One region of the Cellulomonas dongxiuzhuiae genome, then DNA from elsewhere that is predicted to be linked to it. Evidence: predicted binding sites of a transcription regulator. Region 1 holds the regulator's gene; the other holds the start of a gene.
The links. The regulator HrcA, encoded in region 1, represses chaperone genes, less so after heat shock. The targets are predictions, from matches to a motif close to TTNGCACTCGNNNNNNNCGAGTGCNAA.
Positions count from the first base shown of each region.

Region 1 (3,406 bases):
TCGCGCAGCTTCGCGAACATCCCGGGGTTCGCCGCCGCGAGACGCGCCTCGGGGCGCTCCTCGCCGCGCAGCACCGCCAGGCGGCGCAGCAGGTCGGCCTGCTCGTCGTCAGCGGGTGAGGGCACCTGGACCTCGACGTGCACGTGCAGGTCACCGCGTCCGCCGACGTGCAGGTGACCGACGCCGAGCCCGCGCAGCGTGAGGATCTGCCCCGGCTGCGTGCCCGGGCGCAGGTCGACCTCCTGGGGCCCGTCGAGCGTCTCCATCGTCACGACCGTGCCCAGCGCGGCCGCCGTCATGGGCACCTGGAGCGTCGCGTGCAGGTCGTCCCCGCGCCGGACGAACGTCTCGTGCTTGCGCTCGCGCACCTCGAGGTAGACGTCCCCGGGCGGACCGCCCGCTGGACCGACCTCGCCCTGCCCGGTCATCTTGATGCGCGTCCCGGTGTCCACGCCCGCCGGGACGTCCACCGACAGCGTGCGCCGCGAGCGCACGCGTCCCTCGCCCGCGCACTCGGTGCACGGCTCGGGGATCACGGTGCCGAACCCGTGGCAGGCGGCGCACGGCTGCGTCGTCATGACCTGCCCGAGGAACGAGCGCGCGACGCGCTGCACGGACCCGCGCCCGCCGCACACCTCGCAGGTGCGCGGCGACGTGCCGGGACGGCAGCACGTGCCACCGCAGGTGGGGCACAGCACGGCGGTGTCGACCTGCACCTCGCGGTGGACGCCGAACGCGGCCTCGGCGAGGTCGAGGTCGAGACGCACGAGCGCGTCCTGCCCGCGCCGGGCGCGCGGCACGGGTCCGCGCGGAGCACCGCCGCCGGCCGCACCGAAGAAGGTCTCGAAGATGTCCTGGAAGCCGAAGCCGCCGCCCATGCCGCCGCCGGGCGACGAGGGGTCGGCACCCATGTCGTACGCGCGGCGCTTCTCGGGGTTGCCGAGCACGTCGTAGGCGCGCGACACGTCCTTGAACCGGTCCTCCGTCCCGGGCTCGGTGCCCGAGACGTCGGGGTGCAGCTCGCGCGCCAGGCGGCGGTAGGCCTTCTTGATCTGCTCCGGCGTCGCGTCCCGCGGGACACCGAGGATCTCGTAGTAGTCGGTCACGTGGCGTGCTGCTCGCTTCCTGCTCGTGCGCGGAGGGACCCGGCCCGCGTGCGGCGCACCGAGGGGCGCGGACGCGTGGCGCGCGGGTCAGCCCGCGAGGATCCGGGTGAGGTACCGGGCGACGGCTCGGACCGCCGCCATGGTCTGGGGGTAGTCCATCCGCAGGGGGCCGACCGACCCCAGGACGGCGACGGACGAGCCGTCACCGCCGTAGCCGCTGGTGACGATGCTCGTCTCGGCGAGGCCCTCGAGCTGCGTCTCCCGGCCGATGCGCACCGCGACGCCTGCCGAGTCCTCGGCCATCTCGGACAGCAGGCGCAGCAGGACGACCTGCTCCTCGAGCGCCTCCAGCACGGGACCGATCGTGTGCGGGAAGTCCGCACCGGCGCTGCGGGCCAGGTGCGAGGCGCCCGCGACGATCACGCGCTCCTCGCGCTCCTGCGCCACGGTCTCGGCCACGACCGCCACGACCGCGCGGACGAGGTCGGCACCGTCCGGCTCGAACTCCCCCGCCAGTGCGTCGAGCGCCGTGTCGAGGTCCGCGAGCCGCAGGCCTGCCGCCACGACGTTGAGGCGCAGACGCAGGCGCGCGACGACGCTCTCGTCGAGGTCCGCGGTCAGCTCGACCGTGCGCTGCTCGACGCGGCCCGTCGTGGTGATGATGACGACGAGGAGGTGGCGCGCACCCACGGGGACCAGCTCGACGTGCCGCAGAGCGGAGCGCCGCAGCGACGGGTACTGCACGACCGCCACCTGGTGGGTCAGCTGGGCGATCAGCCGCACGGCGCGGTCCATCACGTCGTCGAGGTCGACGGCCTCCTCGAGCAGCGTGCCGATGGCGCGCTTCTCGGCCGCCGACAGCGCCCGCACGCCCGAGAGCCGGTCGACGAACTCGCGGTAGCCCAGCTCGGTCGGCACCCGCCCGGCGGAGGTGTGCGGCTGGACGATGAGACCGGCCTCCTCGAGGGCGGCCATGTCGTTGCGGATCGTCGCGGGCGAGACGCCGAGCGCGTGCCGCTCGGCAAGGGCCCGCGACCCGACGGGCTCGCGGGTCGCGACGTAGTCCTCGACGATCGCGCGCAAGACGTCCAGCCGACGGTCCTCGCTCATGTCGCTCCCTCCGTCCCCCGGGGTCCACACCGTACGTGCGACCACCTCGTGCGGTCGCCTCCCGGCCGGCCGAGGTAGCACTCGGACGGACCGAGTGCCAATTCTACGCGGTCCGGCCGGTGGATCCGCGGCCGCACCGCGCGTCGCCACGACGGCCACGCGGCACGGCTCCTACAGTGCCCGCGTGACCGACGACCGATACGGCTCCGACGTGCTCGCGGGCGCCGGCGCCACGTCCCGTGCCGCCCACCACCGCGCCCCGCGCACGTCGCGCGAGCAGCCCGCCGAGCGCGGGCTGGTCGTCGAGGACGTCGAGACGGGCTGGGTCGGTGCGGTGGTCCGGGTCGAGAAGTCGGGTGGGCTGCACGTCGTCGTGCTGGAGGACCGCCGCGGCCGGACCCGCACGTTCCGGCTCGGGCCGGGGTTCTGGGTCGAGGGTGAGCCCGTCGTCCTGACGGCCCCCGTGACGACCAGGGCGCCGGTGCGCCCGACGCGCACCGCGTCGGGCTCGGTGGCGGTGCCCGACGCGCCCGCGCGCGTGGCGCGCGGCTCGCGCATCTGGGTGGAGGGCAAGCACGACGCCGAGCTCGTCGAGAAGGTGTGGGGCGACGACCTGCGCGTCGAGGGCGTCGTCGTCGAGCTGCTCGACGGGGTCGACAACCTGGCCGACGCGCTGCGCGACTTCGGTCCGACGGCCGACCGGCGGGTGGGCGTCCTCGTCGACCACCTCGTGCCCGGCTCCAAGGAGAGCAGGCTCGCGGCCGACGCGCTGCGCACCGTGCGCGCGGGCACCGTCCGCGTCCTCGGCCACCCCTACGTCGACGTCTGGCAGGCCGTCCGACCCGAGCGCATCGGCCTGGAGGCGTGGCCCACGATCGAGCGCGGCACCGAGTGGAAGCGCGGGATCCTGCGCGAGCTCGGGTGGCCGGCCGCGGAGCAGGCGGACGTCGCGCGGGCGTGGCAGCGCATCCTGCGGTCCGTGCGGTCCTACGCCGACCTCGAGCCCAGCCTGCTGGGCCGCGTCGAGGAGCTCATCGACTTCGTCACCGCCTGACGGCGCGGACGCGGGGCCCGTGCGCCGGACGGGCCCTGCGTGCCTGCGCCGACCGTCAGGCTGCGATCTGCCCGCCCGTCAGCCGCCGGTACGCGTAGACCATGATCAGCGCGCCCACCGGCAGCGACACGAGCAC
Region 1 is NZ_CP076023.1:2,499,842-2,503,247, forward strand. It holds gene dnaJ (molecular chaperone DnaJ) at 1-1,106, opposite strand, end outside; gene hrcA (heat-inducible transcriptional repressor HrcA) at 1,194-2,216, opposite strand; gene KKR89_RS11195 (DUF3097 domain-containing protein) at 2,401-3,270, shown strand; gene KKR89_RS11200 (hypothetical protein) at 3,326-3,406, opposite strand, start outside.

Region 2 (3,406 bases), 1.8 Mb from region 1:
ACCGGTCGCCTCGTCACCCTCGAGCTCGAGCTTCTCGAACGCGACCTTGCCGGCCTGGATGAGCGCCACGCCGCCACCGGCGACGATGCCCTCCTCGACGGCCGCCTTGGCGTTGCGCACGGCGTCCTCGATGCGGTGCTTGCGCTCCTTGAGCTCGACCTCGGTGGCCGCGCCCGCCTTGATGACGGCGACGCCACCGGCGAGCTTCGCGAGGCGCTCCTGGAGCTTCTCGCGGTCGTAGTCCGAGTCCGAGTTCTCGATCTCGGCACGGATCTGGTTGACGCGACCGGCGATCTGCCCGGCCTCGCCGCCACCCTCGACGATGGTGGTCTCGTCCTTGGTGACGACGACCTTGCGCGCCGTGCCGAGGACCTCGAGGCCGACCTGGTCCAGCTTCAGACCGACGGTCTCGGAGACGACCTGGCCACCGGTGAGGACGGCCATGTCCTGCAGCATCGCCTTGCGGCGGTCGCCGAAGCCCGGCGCCTTGACGGCGATGGACTTGAAGATGCCGCGGATGCGGTTGACGACGAGCGTCGCCAGCGCCTCGGACTCGACGTCCTCGGCCACGATGAGCAGCGGCTTGCCGGCCTGGATGACCTTCTCCAGCAGCGGCAGCAGGTCCTTGACGTTCGAGACCTTGGACTCGACGAGCAGGACGTACGCGTCCTCCAGGACGGCCTCCTGACGCTCGGGGTCCGTCACGAAGTACGCCGACAGGAAGCCCTTGTCGAAGCGCATGCCCTCGGTGAGCTCGAGCTCGAGGCCCAGGGCGCTCGACTCCTCGACGGTGATGACGCCCTCCTTGCCCACCTTGTCGAGGGCCTCGGCGATGAGCTCGCCGATCGCGGGGTCACCGGCGGAGATGGCGGCCGTGGCGGCGATCTCCTCCTTGGTCTCGATCTCCTTGGCCTGGGCCAGGAGCTGCGTCGTGACAGCCTCGACGGCCTTCTCGATGCCCTTCTTCAGGGCGATCGGGTTGGCGCCGGCGGCGACGTTGCGCAGACCCTCGCGCACGAGCGCCTGGGCCAGGACGGTGGCGGTCGTCGTGCCGTCACCGGCGACGTCGTCCGTCTTCTTGGCGACCTCCTTGACGAGCTCGGCGCCGATGCGCTCGAAGGGCTCCTCGAGGTCGATCTCCTTGGCGATGGAGACGCCGTCGTTGGTGATCGTCGGCGCGCCCCACTTCTTGTCGAGCACGACGTTGCGGCCCTTCGGGCCGAGTGTGACCTTGACGGTGTCGGCGAGGACGTTGAGCCCACGCTCCATGCTCCGTCGGGCCTCCTCGTCGAAGGCGATGATCTTGGCCATGGGGCTGTGATCCTTCTTCCAGTTCGTGGGTGGCCGGTCGGTGCCCGCGACGGACGGACCGCCGCGCGCGCTCACGTCCCGCTCGCGACGACCCTCACCTGACGGCCGGGTGTTCTGTCACTCTCCACCGGAGAGTGCTAAGTCAATGGTTAGCACTCGACCCCCTCGAGTGCAAGCAGCGGACGCGTCCTGGACGTCCGCCCTGCGCGAAGCCCTAAGGTGCTCGGTGTGTCCGACGCCGTCGTCGTGAGCCGCGCTCGGCGCACCCGCGCCCGCGCGGTCCTCGTGCTGGGAGCCGCCCTGCTGCTCGCCGTCGCGGGGACCACGGCACCCCGCGGCGAGGCGGCCGGGAAGCCCGGGGCGGCCCTCGCGGTCGGCGCCGGGGCGGTCGGGGGCGTGGGCAGAGGCGTGGGCAGCGTGGACACCGGGACCCACGCGCACATCCCCCTGTACCAGCAGGCCGTGTCCGTGCTGCCGGACGGCGCCCGTGCCGGTGTCCCCTCCGACGCCCTCGCGGTCTACCTGCCGGGCACGCGCGTCGCGGACCCGGCGGCTGCCGTGCTGGCGTCCGCGGTCGGCGCGACGCCCACCACGACCGTCGTCGTGGGGCCCCGCGCCGCTGCTGCCGCTGCCGCCGAGCAGCAGGAGTGGCTCGCCGCCGGGCAGGTCCCGGGCGCGGGCGGGCCCCACGAGGCGCTCGCGCGCGCCGCACTGCTCGACCTGCACTCGCTGACCGTCGCGGACGGGGTCGTCGTCGCGGGCTGGTCGTCGATGTGGCGCTACGTGTGGCCCCGGGACTCCGCGTTCGTGGCCGTCGCGCTGGCCCGCACCGGTCACGTCGACGACGCCCTCGCGGTGCTCGACTTCCTCGCGCGCGTCCAGTCCCCCGACGGGTCGTTCCAGGCGCGCTACCTCACGGACGGGTCCGGCCCGCCGGACGCCCGCGGCGTGCAGACCGACGGCACGGGCTGGGCGATGTGGGCGGCGGGCCTCGTCCTGGCCGAGGTCGACGACGCGGACCGCGCTGCCGTCGCGCGGCGGCTCGCCCCGCTCGTGGAGCGGTCGGCGGTCCGCGCCCTGTCCCTGGTCGCCGGGGGCCTGCCGCCGGCGTCGCCGGACTACTGGGAGGTGCCCGAGCGCGAGGTCACGCTGGGGACCGCCGCGCCGCTCGTCGCGGGGCTGGAGCAGGCGGTGGTCGTGCTGGACACCGCCGGGCGGCCCGGTCCGGCGGCCGCGGCGGCAGCGGGCGCGGTGGCGGCGCGCCGGTCCGTCGTCGACGCGTTCGCCCCCCAGGGGTACGGCCGGTACGCCACCCGCACGGTGCCCGACGCCGCGAGCGCCTTCGTGCTGCCCCCGTTCTGGACCGAGCCGGCCCCCGGCGCGCACGCCGCGTGGCGGGCGTCCGTGCCGTCGATGCTGCGGCCCGCGGACGGCCTGGCCCCCGGGGGCGGCTGGCGGCGTGACGGCGTGTCGTGGACGCCGCAGACGACGCTGTACGCGTGGGTGGCCGCGGAGCAGGGGCAGGTGGACCGTGCGGAGCACTGGCTGGGCGTGGTCGACCGGCACCGCACGTCGTCGGGGGCGATCCCGGAGAAGCTCCTGGCGGACGGCACGCCCGCCGCGGTGGCACCGCTGGGCTGGAGCGCGGCGTGCGTGCTCCTCGCGATCGACGCGCTGGGCACCCGCGACACCTGAGCCGCGTCACGCGCCTGCGCCACGCGCCCGTCGCGTCGCGGACGCGACGGGCGCGCCGGTGGACGTCAGACGGGTCGGACCTGCTCGGCCTGGGGCCCCTTGGTGCCCTGCCCGACCTCGAACTCGACGGCCTGACCCTCCTCGAGGGTGCGGTAGCCGTCCGCCTGGATCGCGCTGAAGTGCACGAAGAGGTCCTGGCTGCCACCCACGGGGGTGATGAAGCCGAAGCCCTTCTCCGCGTTGAACCACTTGACCGTGCCCTGGGCCATCCGGTGCTCCTCGAGGTGCGGTGGACCGGGCCGCTCCACCGTCGCCCCGGTGCGTGGAGCCTAGTGGCGACGCGCTCCCGCGACCAGGGTCGGCCGGACCCTCCGCAGGCCCTCCGCGGCCCCCCGGGTGG
Region 2 is NZ_CP076023.1:742,732-746,137, reverse strand. It holds gene groL (chaperonin GroEL) at 1-1,311, opposite strand, end outside; gene KKR89_RS03450 (glycoside hydrolase family 15) at 1,540-3,006, shown strand; gene KKR89_RS03445 (cold-shock protein) at 3,072-3,275, opposite strand.
Region 2: a site for HrcA is predicted at 1,461-1,487, ahead of groL (chaperonin GroEL). Genes of this name have one in related genera too.